DNA from 4 places in the Streptomyces sp. NPDC025273 genome. Region 1 is predicted to be linked to each of the others. Evidence: riboswitches for the same ligand, from Rfam matches in the RefSeq annotation. Region 1 holds a riboswitch; each other region holds the start of a gene.
The links. A riboswitch is a leader RNA that binds a small molecule or an ion and turns the genes downstream of it on or off. The one in region 1 is predicted to bind cobalamin.
Positions count from the first base shown of each region.

Region 2: linked by a shared signal. The riboswitch ahead of AB0F38_RS05605 (ribonucleoside-diphosphate reductase subunit alpha) and the one ahead of AB0F38_RS03135 (prenyltransferase/squalene oxidase repeat-containing protein) in region 1 are both predicted to bind cobalamin.
Region 3: linked by a shared signal. The riboswitch ahead of AB0F38_RS26210 (cobalamin biosynthesis protein) and the one ahead of AB0F38_RS03135 (prenyltransferase/squalene oxidase repeat-containing protein) in region 1 are both predicted to bind cobalamin.
Region 4: linked by a shared signal. The riboswitch ahead of AB0F38_RS07665 (ABC transporter substrate-binding protein) and the one ahead of AB0F38_RS03135 (prenyltransferase/squalene oxidase repeat-containing protein) in region 1 are both predicted to bind cobalamin.

Region 1 is NZ_JBEZYP010000001.1:719,886-724,616, reverse strand. It holds gene AB0F38_RS03145 (PHB depolymerase family esterase) at 1-1,209, shown strand, start outside; gene AB0F38_RS03140 (hypothetical protein) at 1,191-1,703, opposite strand; cobalamin riboswitch at 1,858-1,981, shown strand; gene AB0F38_RS03135 (prenyltransferase/squalene oxidase repeat-containing protein) at 2,088-3,341, shown strand; gene AB0F38_RS03130 (SCO2322 family protein) at 3,338-4,021, shown strand; gene AB0F38_RS03125 (energy-coupling factor transporter transmembrane protein EcfT) at 4,018-4,731, shown strand, end outside.
Region 2 is NZ_JBEZYP010000002.1:132,849-137,579, reverse strand. It holds gene AB0F38_RS05615 (DUF3311 domain-containing protein) at 87-341, shown strand; gene mctP (monocarboxylate uptake permease MctP) at 338-1,972, shown strand; cobalamin riboswitch at 2,258-2,389, shown strand; gene AB0F38_RS05605 (ribonucleoside-diphosphate reductase subunit alpha) at 2,525-4,731, shown strand, end outside.
Region 3 is NZ_JBEZYP010000019.1:54,635-59,365, forward strand. It holds gene AB0F38_RS26200 (inorganic phosphate transporter) at 1-383, shown strand, start outside; gene AB0F38_RS26205 (hypothetical protein) at 396-617, shown strand; cobalamin riboswitch at 766-893, shown strand; gene AB0F38_RS26210 (cobalamin biosynthesis protein) at 1,022-1,969, shown strand; gene AB0F38_RS26215 (cobyric acid synthase) at 1,966-3,633, shown strand; gene AB0F38_RS26220 (putative cobaltochelatase) at 3,630-4,731, shown strand, end outside.
Region 4 is NZ_JBEZYP010000003.1:108,539-113,269, reverse strand. It holds gene AB0F38_RS07680 (type B 50S ribosomal protein L31) at 1-252, shown strand, start outside; gene AB0F38_RS07675 (acyl-CoA dehydrogenase) at 658-2,502, shown strand; gene AB0F38_RS07670 (hypothetical protein) at 2,499-2,690, shown strand; cobalamin riboswitch at 2,822-3,009, shown strand; gene AB0F38_RS07665 (ABC transporter substrate-binding protein) at 3,104-4,111, shown strand; gene AB0F38_RS07660 (iron chelate uptake ABC transporter family permease subunit) at 4,162-4,731, shown strand, end outside.

The sequences.
Region 1 (4,731 bases):
TGGCCGCAGTACGCCGACCGGTGGGGATTCGACGTGGTCTTCCCGCAGACGACGGCGGCGAACAACCCGCTGTCGTGCTTCGGCTGGTTCGACCCGGCCGAGAGCACCCGGGGCCGGGGAGAGGCCGCGTCCGTGGTGCAGATGGTCGAGTACGCGAAGCGGACGTACGGCTCGGACGGCCGCCGGGTGTACGTCACCGGGCTCTCGGCGGGCGGCGGTATGACCGCCGATCTGCTGGCCGCCTATCCGGACGTCTTCGCGGGCGGGTCCGTGGCCTCCGGGCTGCCCGCGCAGTGCGCCACGAGTCAGGCGGCGGCGTCCGGCTGCCAGACGGGGCCGCAGAAGCTGACGCCCGCCCAGTGGGGCGACAAGGTCCGCGCCTCCTACCCGGGCTGGACCGGGCCGTGGCCCCGGGTCGCGATCTGGCACGGCACCTCGGACTACACGGTGTACCCCGCCAACGCAGCCGCGCTGCGTGACCAGTGGACCGATGTCCGGGGCATCGGCCAGACCCCGTCCCGTACCGAGAGCCTGCCCGGCGGCACGACCCGGAGCGTGTACGAGGACGCGTCCGGGCAGTCGGCCGTGGAGACGTTCATGGTGTCCGGCATGGGGCACGGGCTGGCGGTGGACCCCGGATCGGGCGACGGCCAGTGCGGGTCGACGGCCGCGTACTTCCTGGACACCATCTGCTCGACGTACCGCACGGGCGTGTTCTGGGGTCTGGACCGGGACACGCCGGGCGACGGGCTGCCGGCCCCGGCCGGTCTGACGGTCACCGGGGTCACGGACAGCACGGCGTCGCTGGCGTGGAACGCGGTCGGGGGAGCCGCCTCGTACCGGGTGTACCGCGACGGCGTCCAGGTGGCCTCGACGGCCTCGCTCTCCGTCACGGACACCGGGCTGAGCGCCGGGGTCCCGTACCGCTGGACGGTGGCGGCGGCCGACTCCTCGGGCACGGTGGGGGCCGTGTCGTCCTCCGTGACGGCGACCACCTCGGGCGGTACGGAACCCGTCCGGTGCTTCACGGCGACGAACTACGCGCACGTGACGGCGGGACGGGCGCACACCTCGGGCGGATACGTCTACGCGAAGGGCTCCGGGCAGAACATGGGCCTGTACAACGTGTTCGTGACCCATACGCTCAAGGAGTCACCGGCGGGCCACTTCGTGATCGCCGACTCCGGCTGTCAGGCCGGGTCCTCGTAGTCGGCCCTGATCTCCTTCGGCAGTTCGCAGCCGTCCTCGACCGCGGTGAGCGACACGATCTGCCCGGTGCCGGAGCCCTCCGCCGCGTAGTGCCGGGCGTACACCTTCCAGCCCCGCTTGGCGAGGGTGCGGAAGGTGACGTCCTGCTCGGCGTGGCTGGAGACGATCTCCCATTCCTGCTGGCGCAGCTGCCGCACGGCCGCCTCGAAGGCCCCGGCCGCGCCCGCGGCCGGCACGTCGCCCGTCCAGGGCGCGACGCACGTGTGCCAGTCGCCCGCGGGCAGGGCGGCCGTGGAGGTGTCACCGGCGGGGAGTCCCGCGGTCCCGGCGGCGGCGGCCGTCTCGCCGGCCACTGTCTCCCTGGTGAACGGCACGGTGGGCTCGGGTGACGGTTCGGGCGCGGTCCCGTCCTCGCCCACGAGGCCGCAGCCCGCGGTCACCGTCATGAACGCGCTCACCGCGGCGGCCACGGCCACCGTTCTTCTCGTACCCACTGGTGCTTCCCGCCCCGGTCGTTCCGGCGGTCTCCCGCCTGCTGATCCCCGCCGGAGTTTCGCACGGGCCTTGACCTGCTGTGAAGCCCTTCTCCCGGAGCGCGGCCGGCTGCGGTGGCCGTGCGCCCGGGGAGGCCGCGGAGCGCCCCGGTACAGTGAGCGGGTCGTCATCATGCCCGTACGGGGGGAAGCCGGTGCGAATCCGGCGCTGACCCGCAACCGTCATCCGCCCGCAGCGGCGGTCAGCCGGAATGCCCCGTGCGTGAGTGTGACCGGCTCGTGCCACCGGAACCCCGGTGGCCGGCACCGTCGAGGCATACGGGGCCGGAGCCCGGCGCGTCCGTGCGCCCGAGCCCGGTCCTCGCAGGAGAGGCCCAGCCCGTCATGACCGTACGCCGCCGCGCGGCAGCGCTCGCGATCACCGCCGTGCTCTGTGCCGGGGCCGCCCCCGCGGCGGTCGCCGCCCCGAGCCCGTCCCCCTCCGCGTCCGCGGAGCTGCCGCCCGGTCTGTACGGCACGAAGGACCCGACGTACGACGGTGTGTGGCGCCAGTCGGTGGCCTTCCTGGCCCAGAAGATCGAGCTCGTCACGCCCGCCACGCAGTCGGTGGACTGGCTCGTCGGCCAGCAGTGCGCCGACGGGTCATTCACCTCGTACCGTGACGCCTCCGCGCCCTGCGACGACACGACGGTGGCGGACACCAACGCGACCGCGGCGGCGGTCCAGGCCATGGTCGAGCTGGCCGTGCACCGCGAGGTCGTGGACAAGGGCGTCGCCTGGCTGAAGTCCGTACAGAACGAGGACGGCGGCTGGGGCTACAACCCGGGCAGCCCGAGCGACGCCAACTCCACCGCCGTCGTGATCGGCGCGCTGGCCCGGGCGGGCGTACCGCTGGCCGCGGTCACCAGGGAGGGCGGCGGCACGCCGTACACGGCGCTGCAGTCGTTCGCCCTGCCGTGCGGGGGCAAGGACGGCGGGGCGTTCGCCTACCAGCCGGACAAGGACGGCACGCTCACGGCCAACGCGGACGCCACGGCGGCAGCGGTGCTCGGCGCGATGGGCAAGGGCATGGCGGCCGGCACCTCCAACGCGGTGAAGGCGCCCTCCTGCGCCGAGGGCACGGACCTGACCCCGGAGCAGTCCGCGCAGAACGGCGCCTACCACCTCGCGGGCGCCCTGGCCGGCTCCGGTCATCTGGAGCTGCCGCCGATGCCGGGCGCCGAGGACACCGAACCGCAGCCCGACTTCGGCAACACCGCCGACGCCGTGGTCGCGCTGGCGGCGTCCGGCCACAAGGACAAGGCGGCCGGAGCGGTCGCGTACCTGGAGAAGAACGCTCAGGACTGGGCCGAGGAGGGCGGCCCCGCCGCCATCGCCCAGCTGGTGCTCGCCGCGCACGCGACCGGGACCGACGCCCGCGACTTCGGCGGCGTCGACCTCGTCAGGCAGCTCAACGCGACGGGCCCCGCGCCCGCCGCCACCGCCGTGCCCTCGCCGACCGCGACCGCGCGGGAGCCGAAGGACACGAGCAGCGACGACGGCGGGCTCGGCGTCTGGTGGCTCATCGGCATCGGACTCGCCTTCGGCGCGGGCATCGGCTTCCTGCTCAGCGGACGCCGGAAGAACCAGCAGCTGTGAGGCGCCCGTCGGGCACCGCGGCGCTGCTCCTGCTCATCGGCGCTCTGCTGACCGTGGCGGGCGCGGGGAGCGCGCAGGCGGCCGGGTACCGCTACTGGTCGTTCTGGGAGGGCGACGGCGGGAAGAGCTGGACGTACGCCACACAGGGCCCCTCCCTGGTGCGACCCGACGATGGCGCGGTGCAGGGCTTCCGCTTCGCGGTGAGCGAGGACTCCCAGGACTCGGCGCAGCCGCGCCGGGCCCCGGACTTCGGGGCGATCTGCGCGGGCACCCCGGCGAAGGACGGCCTCAAGCGGATCGCGCTGGTCATCGACGCGGGCACGGCGGCGGACGCCCCGGACGGCGAGACGCCGCCCACGCCGCGCACCGCCTGTGCGCGGGTGGCCCCGGACGCGAGCACCGCGGAGGCGCTCGCCTCGGTGGCGAAGCCGCTGCGGTACGACGGTTCGGCGATGCTCTGCGCGATCTCGGGCTATCCCGGGTCCGGCTGCGGTGAGCAGGTCGACGGGGACTCCGGTGCCCCGGAGTCCGGCTCCGGCGGCTCGTCCGCCTCGGACGCCTCGGACGCCGCGGACGGCGGCTCCGCCGGCGGCGGTCCGTCGGCCGGTGTGCTCACCGGGATCGGTGCGGTGCTCCTGCTCGGTGTCGCCGCAGTGCTGCAGGCCCGTCGCCGCCGATGACCCGCTCCACCGGCGCGGCCCGGCTCCACCGTGCCCTGCGCGCACCCGAGGCGACCCGCAGCAACGCGCTGCCGGCCGGGGCCTGGTGGCTGTGGGCGCTCGGCCTCGCCGCGGCCGCCTCCCGTACGACCAATCCGCTGCTGCTCGGCCTGCTGGTGGGCGTGGCGGGCTATGTGGTGGCGGCCCGCCGCACGGACGCACCGTGGGCCCGTTCGTACGGGGCGTTCATCAAGCTGGGGCTGTTCGTGGTCGGTGCGCGGCTGGTCTTCTCCGTCCTCCTCGGCTCGCCGGTCCCGGGTACGCACCTCCTGTTCACGCTCCCCGAACTGCCGTTGCCCGACTGGGCGCAGGGCGTCAGGATCGGCGGCCGGGTCACCGCCGAGCAGGTGGTCTTCGCCCTGTACGAGGGGGCGAAGCTGGCGGCCCTGCTGATCTGCGTCGGTGCGGCGAACTCGCTCGCCAGCCCGGCCCGGCTGCTGAAGTCGCTGCCGGGAGCGCTGTACGAGGCGGGGGTGGCCGTGGTCGTCGCGATGACGTTCGCGCCGAATCTGGTCGCGGACGTGGTGCGGCTGCGGACCGCCCGCCGGCTGCGCGGCCGCCCGACCGGCGGGATCGGGGCGGTGCTCCAGATCGGGCTGCCGGTGCTGGAGGGCGCCCTGGAGCGTTCGGTGGCGGTGGCGGCGTCGATGGACGCGCGGGGGTACGGGCGC
Region 2 (4,731 bases), on a different contig from region 1:
CGGACGGGGGGTGACGGTGGCCGGAACTCTCGCCTAGATTTCCTGCGCATTACACCAGGTGATCAGCGAGGGGACGGAGTCGCCACATGTCAGAAGATACCGAAGTGAAACCACCGACAGTGACACCGGCGAGGGTGGTCATCGCACTCTGCCTGATCGCGCCGTTCGTCGCGATGCTCTGGGTGAGCTCGTACGCAAAGGTGGAACCGACTTTCGTCGGCATCCCGTTCTTCTACTGGTACCAAATGCTCTGGGTGATCGTCTCGACCGCACTCACCATGATCGCTTACAAGCTGTGGCAGCGTGACCAGCGCGCCCGCAAGGGGGGTGCGTCAGCATGAAGGACGGCGTGAACGGCGTCGCACTCGCCGTGTTCATCTTCTTCTTCCTGGCCGTCACGGTCATCGGGTTCATGGCCGCGCGCTGGCGCAAGGCCGAGAACGAGGCCAGCCTGGATGAATGGGGCCTGGGCGGACGGTCGTTCGGCACCTGGGTCACCTGGTTCCTGCTCGGCGGCGACCTGTACACGGCGTACACCTTCGTCGCGGTCCCCGCGGCGATCTACGCGGCGGGCGCGGCCGGCTTCTTCGCCGTCCCGTACACGATTCTCGTCTACCCGCTGATCTTCACCTTCCTGCCGCGGCTCTGGTCCGTCTCGCACAAGCACGGGTACGTCACCACCTCGGACTTCGTCCGCGGCCGCTTCGGCTCGAAGGGGCTCTCGCTGGCGGTGGCCCTCACCGGCATCCTCGCCACGATGCCGTACATCGCGCTCCAGCTCGTCGGCATCCAGGCCGTGCTGGACGTCATGGGCGTCGGCGGCGGCGAGACCACGCACTGGTTCGTCAAGGACCTGCCGCTGCTGATCGCGTTCGCCGTACTCGCCGCGTACACGTATTCGTCGGGGCTGCGCGCACCCGCGCTGATCGCGTTCGTCAAGGACGGTCTGATCTATCTGGTCATCGCGGTGGCGATCATCTACATCCCGATCAAGCTCGGCGGATTCGACGACATCTTCGCCAAGGCGGGCGAGGCGTTCGCGCAGACGAACGAGGCGACGGGCAAACCCCGCGGAGCGCTCGTACCCGGCGACATGGGCCATTGGGGATACGCCACGCTGGCACTGGGCTCGGCGCTGGCGCTCTTCATGTACCCGCACTCGATCACGGCGACGCTCTCCAGCCGCAGCCGTGAGGTGATCCGGCGCAACACCACGATCCTGCCGCTGTACTCACTGATGCTGGGCCTGCTGGCCCTCCTCGGGTTCATGGCGATCGCCGCCGGGGTGAAGGTGGACAACGGCCAGTTGGCCATTCCGCAGCTGTTCGAGAACATGTTCCCCGACTGGTTCGCCGGTGTGGCCTTCGCCGCCATCGGAATCGGCGCCCTGGTGCCCGCCGCGATCATGTCGATCGCGGCGGCGAACCTCTTCACCCGAAACATCTACAAGGACTTCATCAGGCCCGGCGCCACCCCCGCGCAGGAGACCAAGGTCTCCAAGATGGTCTCCCTCCTGGTCAAGGTCGGAGCGCTCGCCTTCGTCCTGACCATGGACAAGACGGTCGCGATCAACTTCCAGCTGCTCGGCGGGATCTGGATCCTGCAGACGATGCCGGCCCTGGTCGGGGGCCTGTTCACCCGGTGGTTCCACCGCTGGGCCCTGATCGCGGGCTGGGCGGTCGGCATGCTGTACGGCACGGTGGCCGCGTACGGCGTCGCGAGCCCCACCCAGAAGCACTTCGGCGGATCCTCGAAGGAGATCCCCGGCATCGGGGAGATCGGCTACATCGGTCTCACCGCGTTCGTCCTGAACGTCGTGGTGGTGGTCGTTCTCACCTTCGTCCTCAACGCGCTGAAGGCCCCGGCGGGCGTCGACGAGACCTCCCCGTCCGACTACACCGCGGACGTGGGCGACCCCGGCGTCCAGGAGAAGCTCCCGCCGGCCACGGTGGGCGCCCCGGGCGGCCACTGACCCCGCCCGGCACACGGTTCCGGTCCGGGCCGCCGCATCCCGCACGGGGCGCGGCGGCCCGTCGCGTTCCGGGCGGCCGTGACGGGGGGTCGCCCCCGGTCGTGGAGGAGCACGAGGGGCACGGCAGGGGCGGGCACGCCGTACCGGATCCACCGGGGCGCCAGGCCTCGCAGGGCCACGGAGCGGGACCAAAAGCCACGACCGCCTTCCCGTTCCTGACGGTTTCGCCCGGACCTCAGACGCAGTTCGACACAACATGTGGGGGCCGTCTCGCAGGGCGGCCCCCACATGTATGCTCATGCTCGCTGTCGCCGCAGGGGAATCCGGTGTGAATCCGGAACTGTCCCGCAACGGTATGACCGGTGCGCTTTTGCGCACCCGGAAGTCCGAAGACCTGCCGACAGCGCGTCCGGCTCGACCGAGCCGGAGGCCATACGTCCGGGCCTCGCGGAGGGCCGGTGGACGCCGTGCGCCGTGCTGCCCCCACCCGGGCACCGCCCTGCCCGGCTTCCCCGCTCCCGCCGGCCCCGAGCCGAGCGAGGGATAGCCCCCGTGACCATCGCGCCAGCCGATCCGGTTTCAGCGGTAGATTCAGCCGAGTCCACGCCCGACGGGCCCGGGACCGCACTGCTGCGGACCCTGACCGACCTCACCGCCGATCTGCCCGACACCGACCCCGGACGGGTCGCCGCCGCCGCGCTGCGCGGCCGCAGCGCCCGGTCGGACGAGGCGGAGCTGCGCACGCTGGCCACCGAGGCCGCCGCGGGACTCATCTCCGAGGACCCCGCCTACTCCCGGCTCGCCGCCCGGCTCCTCACCTGCTCGATCGGGGACGAGGCGGCCGGCCAGGGCGCGGTCTCCTTCTCCGCCTCGGTCGCCACCGGTCACCGCGAGGGCCTGATCGCCGACCGCACGGCCGAGTTCGTCACGCTGCACGCGGCGGCGCTCGACGCGCTGGTCGAGCAGGCGCTCGCCGACCGTGCCGACGACCGCTTCGGCTACTTCGGCCTGCGGACGCTGTACAGCCGCTATCTGCTGCGCCACCCGCTCACCCGCCAGGTCATCGAGACCCCGCAGCACTTCATGCTGCGGGTCGCCGCCGGGCTCGCCGAGGACACCTCCGGGCACGCGCTGGACGAAGTGGCCGCGTTGTACGGCCTGATGAGCCGGCTCGACTACCTCCCTTCCTCCCCCACCCTCTTCAACTCCGGTACCCGGCACCCGCAGATGTCCTCCTGCTACCTGCTGGACTCGCCGCTGGACGAGCTCGACTCGATCTACGACCGCTACCACCAGGTGGCACGCCTCTCCAAGCACGCGGGCGGCATCGGCCTCTCGTACTCCCGCATCCGCGCGCGCGGTTCGCTGATCCGTGGCACCAACGGGCACTCCAACGGCATCGTGCCGTTCCTGAAGACGCTCGACGCCTCGGTCGCCGCGGTCAACCAGGGCGGCCGGCGCAAGGGCGCCGCCGCCGTCTACCTGGAGACCTGGCACGCGGACATCGAGGAGTTCCTGGAGCTGCGCGACAACACCGGTGAGGACCAGCGGCGTACGCACAACCTCAACCTGGCGCACTGGATCCCGGACGAGTTCATGCGCCGCGTCGACGCCGACACCGAGTGGTCGCTGTTCTCGCCCGCCGACGTGCCCGGGCTGGTCGACCTGTGGGGTGACGCCTTCGACGCCGCCTACCGCGAGGCGGAGGCCGCGGGCCTGGCCCGCAAAACGATGCCCGCGCGTGACCTGTACGGCCGCATGATGCGGACGCTCGCACAGACCGGGCAGGGCTGGATGACGTTCAAGGACGCCTCCAACCGCACGGCGAACCAGACCGCGGAGCCGGGCCGGGTCGTGCACTCGTCGAATCTCTGCACCGAGATCCTCGAGGTCACCGACGACGGCGAGACGGCCGTCTGCAACCTGGGTTCCGTCAACCTCGGCGCGTTCGTCACCGGCGGGGAAATGGACTGGGAGCGGCTGGACGCCACCGTCCGTACCGCCGTGACCTTCCTCGACCGCGTGGTGGACATCAACTTCTACCCGACCGAGCAGGCCGGCCGCTCCAACGCCCGCTGGCGTCCGGTGGGCCTGGGCGCGATGGGCCTGCAGGACGTCTTCTTCCAGCTGCGGCTGCCCTTCGACTCGCCGGAGGCCCGCGCACTGTCCACGAAGATCTCCGAGCGGATCATGCTCGCCGCGTACGAGGCCTCCTGCGACCTCGCCGAGCGCTCGGGCCCGCTGCCCGCCTGGTCCGAGACGCGCGCCGCCCGCGGTGTGCTGCACCCCGACCACTACGACACCGAGGTCAGCTGGCCGGAGCGCTGGGACGCGCTGCGCGCCCGGGTCGCGAAGACCGGGATGCGCAACTCCCTGCTGCTCGCCATCGCGCCGACGGCGACGATCGCGTCGATCGCCGGGGTGTACGAATGCATCGAGCCGCAGGTCTCCAACCTCTTCAAGCGCGAGACGCTCAGCGGTGAGTTCCTCCAGGTCAACGCCTACCTGGTGGACGAGCTGAAGAGGCTCGGCGTGTGGGACGCGCGGACCCGTGAGGCGCTGCGTGAGGCGAGCGGCTCCGTGCAGGGCTTCGCCTGGATCCCCGAGGACGTGCGGGCGCTGTACCGCACGGCGTGGGAGATCCCCCAGCGCGGTCTGATCGACATGGCGGCGGCCCGTACGCCGTTCCTCGACCAGAGCCAGTCCCTGAACCTGTTCCTGGAGACGCCGACGATCGGGAAGCTCTCCTCGATGTACGC
Region 3 (4,731 bases), on a different contig from region 1:
GCCTGGGACGCAAGGGCGGCGTGGTCCGCTGGTCCACCGCCACCCGCATGTTCGTCGCCTGGGGCCTGACCCTGCCGGCCGCCGGTCTGGTCGGCGCGGGCGCCGAGTTCCTCACCCAGCAGGGCCCCTGGGGCGTCGGCGTGGTCGCCGTGCTCCTCGTCACGGGCTCCGCCGCCATCTGGATGCTGTCGCGCCGCAAGCCGGTCGACCACACCAACGTCAACGCGACGGACGCCGAGCCCGCGGGTGTCGTCACCACCGCCATCGCGGCCGTCAGTCCGCCGCCCGTCGGCTCCGGCGTCCCGGACCTCAAGACCACCATTCCGGCCCCGGCCCCGACGGCCGGGACCCCGGCCGACCCGGCCCGACCGGCCACGGTGTAAGGACAGATCCGCATGAACATCGACTGGGCAGCTCTCGCTTCCGTCTTCGGCGTCAGCCTCGTGGTCACCGTCGCACTGGTCGGCCTCTTCACCCTCGGCATCATCGGTCTCGCCAAGCAGGCGCCGACGGCGCAGGGCGGCGGCTCCTCCGTACTGGCGCGCTCCGGCGCGTACGCCTGCTTCGCCCTGTGCGCGGCAGCGGTGACGTACGGGATCTATCTGATCGTCGTCTGACCACCGCACGTGGTCGCACTGGGCCGGACACACACCTGTGTGTCCGGCCCGATGTGCGTCTGCGCACACTGCAGCCTCGCAGGTCAACGGCAGGTTGACGGGCGTTCGCGAGGCGTGGTGGACTGCCGGAGCCGTTTACGGCGACAGGAGAGGAAGCCGGTGCGAATCCGGCGCGGTCCCGCCACTGTCACCGGGGAACAGCCCCTCATGGAGGTCTCGGTCCGCCACCGCGGACCCGAACGCCGGGGTGCTGCGGATCCGGGAGCCAGGAGACTCTCGTCGCCGGTCACGTCGAACCAGGGCGCGGACCCTGAGTGAGGACATCTGCCATGCCTGGCTGCCGAGCGTCTGTCCCTGTGCCACCCGTGGCGAAGGTCCTTCGAGGCGCGACGGCCGGCTGAGCCGTGCGAGCCGACCGCATCTTCGCGTACGGCGCCGCCGCCGGTCTGATCGGTGATCTGCTCCTCGGGGATCCCCGGCGCGGACACCCCGTCGCCGCCTTCGGGCGGGTCGCGGCAGGCGTCGAGAGCCTGCTGTGGCGCGATCACCGCGGCCGGGGCGCCCTGCACGCGCTGGTCTGCGCCGGAGGCGCCGCGGGCGCCGCCGCCCTGGCCGCCCGCGCCGTACGGGACCGTCCCGCCGCGGCCGTGGCCCTGACCGCCGCCGCCACGTGGTCCGTCGTCGGCGGTACGTCGCTGGGCCGCGAGGCCCGTGCCATCGGCGGCGCTCTCGCCGCCGGTGACATCGAGACGGCCCGGCAGCGGCTGCCGCACCTGTGCGGCCGGGACCCGCACTCCCTGGACGGGCAGCAGATCGCCCGTGCGGTGGTCGAGTCCGTCGCCGAGAACACCTCCGACGCCGTCGTGGGGGCTCTGGTGTGGGGTGCCCTGGGGGGCGTACCCGGCCTGGTCGGGTTCCGGGCCGTCAACACCCTGGACGCCATGGTCGGCCACAGGTCGCCGCGCCACCGGCGCTACGGCTGGGCCTCGGCCCGGCTCGACGACCTCGCCGGCTGGCCCGGCGCGCGCCTCACGGCCGCGCTCGCGGTGGCCGCCGGGGGGAGCCCACGCGCGGCCGCACGAGCCTGGCGCGCCGACGCGGGAAAGCATCCGAGCCCCAACGCGGGTCCGGTCGAGGCCTCGTTCGCGGGGGCACTCGGCGTACGGCTCGGCGGGACCCTGGCGTACGGCGGGCGGATCGAGCACCGGCCCGTGCTCAACGGGGGCACCGGCCGGGACGTGCGGGTCACGGACATCGAACGCGCGGTGCGGCTGTCGCGCCGCGTGAGTGTGCTGGCCCTCGGCGTGTGTGTGGCCGGGCGGCTGGCCGCGGGACGGAGGGGTCGGGCATGAGCGGGGAACCGGGCGGCGGGCTGTTGGTCGCGGGGACCACCTCGGACGCGGGCAAGAGCGTCGTCACGGCGGGGATCTGCCGGTGGCTGGTGCGCCGGGGGGTGAAGGTCGCGCCGTTCAAGGCGCAGAACATGTCGCTGAACTCGTTCGTCACCCGTGAGGGTGCCGAGATCGGCCGCGCCCAGGCGATGCAGGCGCAGGCCGCCCGGGTGGAGCCGACCGCGCTGATGAATCCGGTGCTGCTCAAGCCCGGGGGCGACCGTTCCAGTCAGGTGGTCCTGATGGGGAAGCCGGTCGGCGAGATGAGTGCGCGCGGATATCACGGGGGGCGGCAGGAGGCGCTGTTCGGGACGGTCGTGGACTGTCTGGAGCAGCTCCGGGGCACGTATGACGCCGTGATCTGCGAGGGGGCGGGCAGTCCGGCCGAGATCAATCTGCGGCGTACGGACATCGTGAACATGGGTGTCGCGCGGGCCGCGCGCTTCCCGGTGCTGGTCGTCGGGGACATCGACCGGGGCGGTGTGTTCGCTTCGTTCTTCGGCACGACGGCTCTGCTGGCCGCCGAGGACCAGGCGCTGGTCGCGGGGTACCTCGTGAACAAGTTCCGGGGTGACGTGTCGCTGCTGGAGCCCGGCCTGGACATGTTGTACGAGCTCACGGGGCGCCGGACGTACGGGGTGCTGCCGTTCGCCCATGGTCTGGGCATCGACGAGGAGGACGGGCTGCGGGTGTCGATGCGCGGCGCCGTCCGGGAGTCGGTCGTCGCCCCTGCGCACGGGGAGGACGTCCTGCGGGTCGCGGTGTGTGCCGTGCCGCTGATGTCGAACTTCACCGATGTGGACGCGCTGGCGGCCGAGCCGGGTGTGGTGGTGCGGTTCGTGGACCGCGCCGAGGAGCTGGCGGACGCGGACCTGGTGGTCGTGCCCGGTACCCGCGGCACGGTGAAGGCGCTGGGATGGCTGCGGGAGCGGGGGCTGGCCGACGCGCTGCTGCGGCGGGCCGCCGAGGGGCGCCCGGTGCTGGGCATCTGCGGCGGGTTCCAGGTGCTGGGTGAGTCGATCGAGGACGAGGTGGAGTCGCGGGCGGGTCTGGTCGACGGGCTCGGGCTGCTGCCGGTGCGGGTCCGCTTCGGCCGGGAGAAGGTGCTGGCCCGGCCGGCGGGTTCCGCGCTCGGGGAGCAGGTGGAGGGGTACGAGATCCATCACGGGGTCGCCGAGGTGCGCGGCGGTGAGCCGTTCCTGGACGGGTGCCGGGTGGGCGCGGTGTGGGGGACGCACTGGCACGGGTCGCTGGAGAGCGACGCGTTCCGGCGGCGGTTCCTCGAAGAGGTGGCGCGGGCGGCGGGGCGGCGGTTCGTGGCGGCCCCGGACACGAGTTTCTCCGCGCTGCGGGAGGAGCAGCTGGACCGGCTGGGGGATCTGATCGAGGAGCACGCGGACACGGACGCGTTGTGGCGGCTGATCGAGACGGGGGCGCCGACGGGGTTGCCGTTCGTACCGCCGGGGGCGCCTGCGGCGGGACCGGTGGTGGGGGCGTCCCCCGACCGGGGCTCCGCCCCGGACGGGCTTGATTTCGTGCCCCGGGCCCCGGACGGACCGGACGTCGCGGAGCGGACGCCCGATGTGGCAGGAGCAGTTGTGCACGTGACAGAGGAGGCACTGTGAGTACCCCGTATCCCTTCACCGCCATCGTCGGGCAGGACGATCTACGGCTGGGGCTGTTGCTCAACGCCGTCAGTCCGGCCGTCGGCGGGGTGCTCGTGCGGGGTGAGAAGGGCACCGCGAAGTCCACCGCCGTGCGGGCCCTCGCCGCGCTGATGCCGGAGGTCGCGGTGGTCTCCGGGTGCCGGTTCTCCTGTGATCCGGTGGGGCCCGATCCGGCGTGCCCCGACGGCCCGCACGAGACCGGGACCGGCGTGTCGCGGCCGGCGCGGACGGTGGAGCTGCCCGTCGGGGCGTCCGAGGACCGGCTGGTGGGCGCGCTCGACATCGAGCGGGCCCTCTCGGAGGGTGTGAAGGCCTTCGAGCCGGGGCTCCTGGCCGACGCCCACCGCGGGATCCTGTACGTGGACGAGGTCAACCTGCTCCATGACCACCTGGTGGACCTACTGCTGGACGCGGCGGCCATGGGTGCCTCGTACGTCGAGCGCGAAGGCGTCTCCGTACGGCATGCGGCGCGGTTCCTGCTGGTCGGAACGATGAACCCCGAAGAGGGCGAGCTGCGACCGCAGTTGCTGGACCGCTTCGGGCTGACCGTCGAGGTGGCGGCCTCCCGTGACACCGATCAGCGGGTCGAGGTCGTGCGGCGGCGGCTCGCGTACGACGACGATCCGGCCGGGTTCGCCGGCCGGTGGGCGCAGGAGGAGGCCGCGTTGCGGGAGCGGATCGCCGCCGCGCGCGTCCTGCTGCCCCGGGTGGTGCTCGGGGACGGCGTGTTGCGGCAGATCGCGGCGACGTGCGCGGCGTTCGAGGTCGACGGGATGCGTGCCGACATCGTCATGGCCCGCACCGCGACCGCGCTGGCCGCGTGGGCGGGGCGTGAGGAGGTCACCGCCGAGGACGTGCGGCAGGCGGCCCTGCTCGCGCTCCCCCACCGGCGCCGCCGCAATCCGTTCGACGCGCCGGGGCTCGACGAGGACAAGCTGGACGACACGCTCAGGGACGCGGCGGGCGACGAGGGCGAAGGCGGCGACGAGCCCGATCCCGACGGGCCCGGCGGTGGTGACGGTGGCGGGGTGCCTCCGCAGGACTCCGGTCCGGGCG
Region 4 (4,731 bases), on a different contig from region 1:
CGCCCCGTGGTCTTCCGCGACCGTTCCGCCGGCTACGCCTTTCTGACCCGGTCCACGGCGTCGAGCGAACAGACCATCGACTGGGACGACGGCGCCCGCTACCCCGTCATCGACGTGGAGATCTCCGCCGAGAGCCACCCGTTCTTCACGGGCAAGGCGCGGGTGGTCGACACCGAGGGCCAGGTCGCGAAATTCGAGCGGCGGTACGGGGACGAAGGAGGCAAGGAGGAAGGGGGCAGGGGCACCCCCTGACTCCTCCCGGCCGCCCGGGCCCCTTCCCCCGGCACGCGCGCCCGCGCGGGAGGCGGGGGCGGCGGCGGTGCGTCCGGTGCCCTGGGCCGCGTAAGGGGCGTGCGCGCTGCTCCCCGACGCGGGGGCGCGGCACTCGTCACGGCGGGCAGGGGCGCGTGCACGTCCGGCGCGCCGCACACCCTGACCCCGCACGGACCGCTCGGAGAGCGGGCCCACGCACGCCTCAGCTCCCCGCGTGCAGTGACCCTGGGTGACGACGGGGCCGTGCGCAGGCGTCCGCCGCCGTCACCGTCGCACGGGCTGACGCCCTCCCTCCCGGCAAGGAGGAACCCGCGACGGTCTGACCAGCACACTTGCGCCCGAGCGGTGAGTGTCCTCGCCCCCGCCCCGGTCGTTTGGATCTGCATGACCGTGACCCTTACCGACACCGTCCCACCGTCCACCGTCGATCTGCTGACCGGCGTCCTCCTCGGTGCGGGCCACCGCCGCGAGCACGGCTTCTGGCAGCGGCTCATCAGTACAGAACCGTTCCGCCGCCCTGCCGGCGGAACCCCCGAGGAACGCCTTGACCTCGCCTACGAACGGCTGCGCATCCTCAACCGCTCCCTCGACAGCGGAGCACGCCTCGCCGCCGACCCTCGCGCGCTCGCCGCCCTGCACGAATGGCTCGGACCGGTGGACCCCGCGCTCACCACCGTGGCGGGCATTCACTACAACCTCTTCCTCGGCAGCCTCCTGGACCACGACGCCGTCGGCAGCCGCGATCTGTCGGACCACCTGGCGATGCGCCGCATCGGCACCTTCCTCTGTACGGAGGTGGCGCACGGCAACGACGCGGCGTCCATGGAGACCACCGCGACGTACGACCGCGCACGCGACGGCTTCGTGCTGCACACCCCGAACGCGGGTGCGCAGAAATTCATGCCCAACACCAGCCCGGCGGGCGGGCCGAAGTCCGGACTGGTCGCCGCACGTCTGCTGGCCGACGGTGAGGACCACGGGATCCGTCTCTTCCTCGTGCGGCTCACCGACGACGTACGGGCTCTTCCCGGCGTACGCGTACGGCGCCTTCCCGCCAGGATGGGCAGTCCCGTGGACCACTGCCTGACCTCGTTCGAGCAACTGTTCGTGGGGCGGGACGCGTTGCTGGGAGCGGAGGAGGGAGGCGGCGGGGAGGGGGACTTCCACAGTACGCGGGCCTGCCGCCGGCGCCGCTTCCTGACCTCCATCGGCCGGGTCGTCCCCGGCCGGATCTCCATGAGCGCCTGCGCGGCCGGCTCCGCCCGGGCCACACTCGCGGTCGCCGTCCGCTACGGCGGGCACCGGATGATCTCCGGTGCCAGGGGCACCCGCGCGGTCCCCGTCAACGCCCACCGGACCCATCACGGGCCGCTCGCCTCGGCCATGGCGACGGTGTTCGCCATGAGCCTGCTGCACCGCCGTGCGCTGGACCGGTGGGAGGTCTGCACCGAGGAGGACCGGGCGGAGGCGGAGCGGCTCGTCGCGGTGGCGAAGGCATGGATCACCTGGCGGGCACGCGCCGTCATCGTCCAGTGCCGTGAACGCTGCGGCGCACAGGCCCTGCTGGAGAACAACGGCATGACCGAACTGGTCACCGGCGTGGAAGGGGCCATCACCGCGGAGGGCGACAACGTCGCGCTGTACAGCAGGGCTGCCGCTGATCTGCTCCTCGCGGCCGGCCCCGGCGGTGGGGACACCCCGCTCGACCGCACCCCCGGTCAACTGGCCGATCCACACTTCCTCGGCAGGCTCCTCGCGGCCGTCGAGGACATCTGGTTCAGCCGGGCCAGGGAGCGGGTGCTGTCGGCATCCCACGACGACAGGCTCGCCCGGTGGAACGCGGGTTCCGGGCCCGCGCTGCGCGGAGTCGAGGCCCACGCCTACCGGCAGGCAGCCGAGGCCTTCGCACAGGCCCGGGCCGCGCTGCCCGGAGGGGCGGCCCGGGAGCGGCTGGCGGAGCTGGAGCGGCTGTTCGCCCTCGAATGGGTGGCCCGCAACAGCGGCGACCTGCTGGCCGCCGGTCTCCTGAGCGCCGATCAGGTCGACGAGCTGCCGGGAGCCACCGAGGAACTCATCACGGCCGTCGCCGCGCACGCCCGCGAACTGGCCGACTCCTTCGCGCTGCCCGCCGAGCTGCTCGCCGACTGGCCGATCGCGGGACCCGGCTACGCCGACGCGTACGACGACCCCGAGGGGCCCTGGCACGCCGGGGCGGCGGGCCCGGCATGAGCGCCGCACAGGCAGCTCGCCGGCGGGCCGGCACCGCAGCCCCGGGCCGCCGGGGGGTGCGCGAGACGATGGAGATCCTCGGCCTGCGGGCCGTGCTGCTGGCGTACTGGGGCACGTCCTCCCTGCTCGCCCGCGGCCGTGCGAAACCCCGTGCCGTCTGCGGCGAATCGGTTCGCCGCACGCCCTGACGGCATGACGGGCGGCCGGTGTGCGGGGAGGCGCGAGGGGTGTGCGGCAGCGTACGTGCGCGCACGCCTCCCGGAGCACCGGCGCCCCCCTGCGCACCGGCCACCGCTACGCAGGCGGCCGTGCCGCCGCGTGATAGCTTGCAGACGCCAGTCGCACTCCACGTGGAGTCAGGGAATCCGGTGAGAATCCGGAGCTGACGCGCAGCGGTGAGGGGGACGGGCGGGGCCACGGCCACTGGGACACCCTCGGGTGCTCCGGGAAGGCGTCCCGTCCGGACGAACCCGAGTCCGAAGACCTGCTGGCACCCCGTTCCCGTACCGGGAGCGGTACTCCGTACCGGGCTTCGCGCAAGAGCCCAGAGACGCAGAGGGAACTCGTGCCGTCCATACCCAGTGCCGTACACCGAACCGCCATGCTCACCGCGGGACTTGTCCTGCTGAGCGCCTGCGGCGGCAGCGGAAGCCCCTCCGGCGGGGCCGCGAAGGACGGCGGCGCCGGATACCCGGTGACGCTGGAGAACTGCGGACGCACGGTGACGGTCGAGGCCGCGCCGCGCCGCGCGGTGTCCCTGAACCAGGGATCGACGGAGATCCTGTTCGCCCTGGGCCTCGCCGACCGGCTCGTGGGTACCGCGACCTGGACCGACCCGGTGATGAAGGGCCTGGAGAAGGCCGACGCCGCGGTACCCCGCATCGCGGAGAACCGGCCCTCGTCGGAGAAGGTCCTCGACAAGGAACCCGACTTCGTCAGCGCCTCGTTCGAATCGACGCTCGGCAAGGGCGGGGTCGCGCCCCGCGAGCAGTTCGAGAAGCTCGGTGTGCCGACCTATCTCTCGCCCACCGACTGCACGGCCAAGGACAACACCGGCAGCGGCGACGGCTCCCGCACGAAATCCCTGACCATGGACAGTGTGTACGCCGAAGTCCACGACCTGGCGCAGGTGTTCGGCGTACAGGAGCGGGGCGACGCGCTCGTCGCCGATCTCCGGAAGCGGATCGGTACGGCGACCGCGGACATCGACGCCTCCGACACCACCCTGCTCTACTGGTTCGCGAACGCCGAGGCCCCCTACCTGGCCGGCTGCTGCGGAGCGCCCGGCATCATCACCGAGGAAGTCGGTGCGAAGAACGTCTTCGACGACACCCACGAGGAATGGCCTCAGATCAACTGGGAGACCGTCGCCGACCGCAACCCCGACGTCCTCGTCATCGGTGACCTGACCCGCAGGTCGCAGACCGCCGAGAGCGCCGGGAAGAAGATCGAGTTCCTGGAGACCAACCCCGCCACGAAGAACATGGACGCGGTCCGGCACAAGCGCTACGTCCTCCTCAGCGGCCAGGCGATGAACCCGACCATCCGCACCGTCGAGGGCGTGGAGCGCGTCGCCGCAGGGCTGCGCTCGTTCGGGCTCGCGGGGTGACGGTCACGCGCGGAGCGGCCGTCACCGAACCGGCCGTGGACGCAGGCCCGGTGAGGACGCCCGCGGCCGGTGCGCGCGTCCTGCGTGACGGCCTCCTGTGGAGCGGAGGCGTCGCCCTCCTGCTCCTGTCCGTCGCGGTCGCCGTCACGATCGGGCCCGCCCGCATCTCCGTCCCCGACGTCTGGTCCGCGGTGGCCTCCCACCTCGGCCTGGGCGACACCCGGCTCACCCCGATCCGGGACGGCATCATCTGGAACCTGCGTATGCCCCGCACCCTGCTCGCCGCGGTGTGCGGGGCGGGACTCGCGGTGTGCGGCACCGTGATGCAGTCCCTGCTGCGCAACCCGCTCGCCGACCCGTTCGTCCTCGGAGTGTCCTCCGGGGCGTCCACCGGGGCGGTCGTGGTCGTCGTCCTCGGGGTCGGCGGGGGAGCGGTGTCGATCTCCACCGGGGCCTTCGTCGGTGCGCTGTGCTCGTTCGCCCTCGTGCTGCTGCTCAGCCACACGCTCGGCGGATCGACCGACCGGGTCGTCCTGTCCGGCGTCGCGGCCATGCAGCTGTTCTCCGCGCTCACCTCCTTCGTCGTGATGACCGCCGCCGACGCCGAACAGACCAGGGGC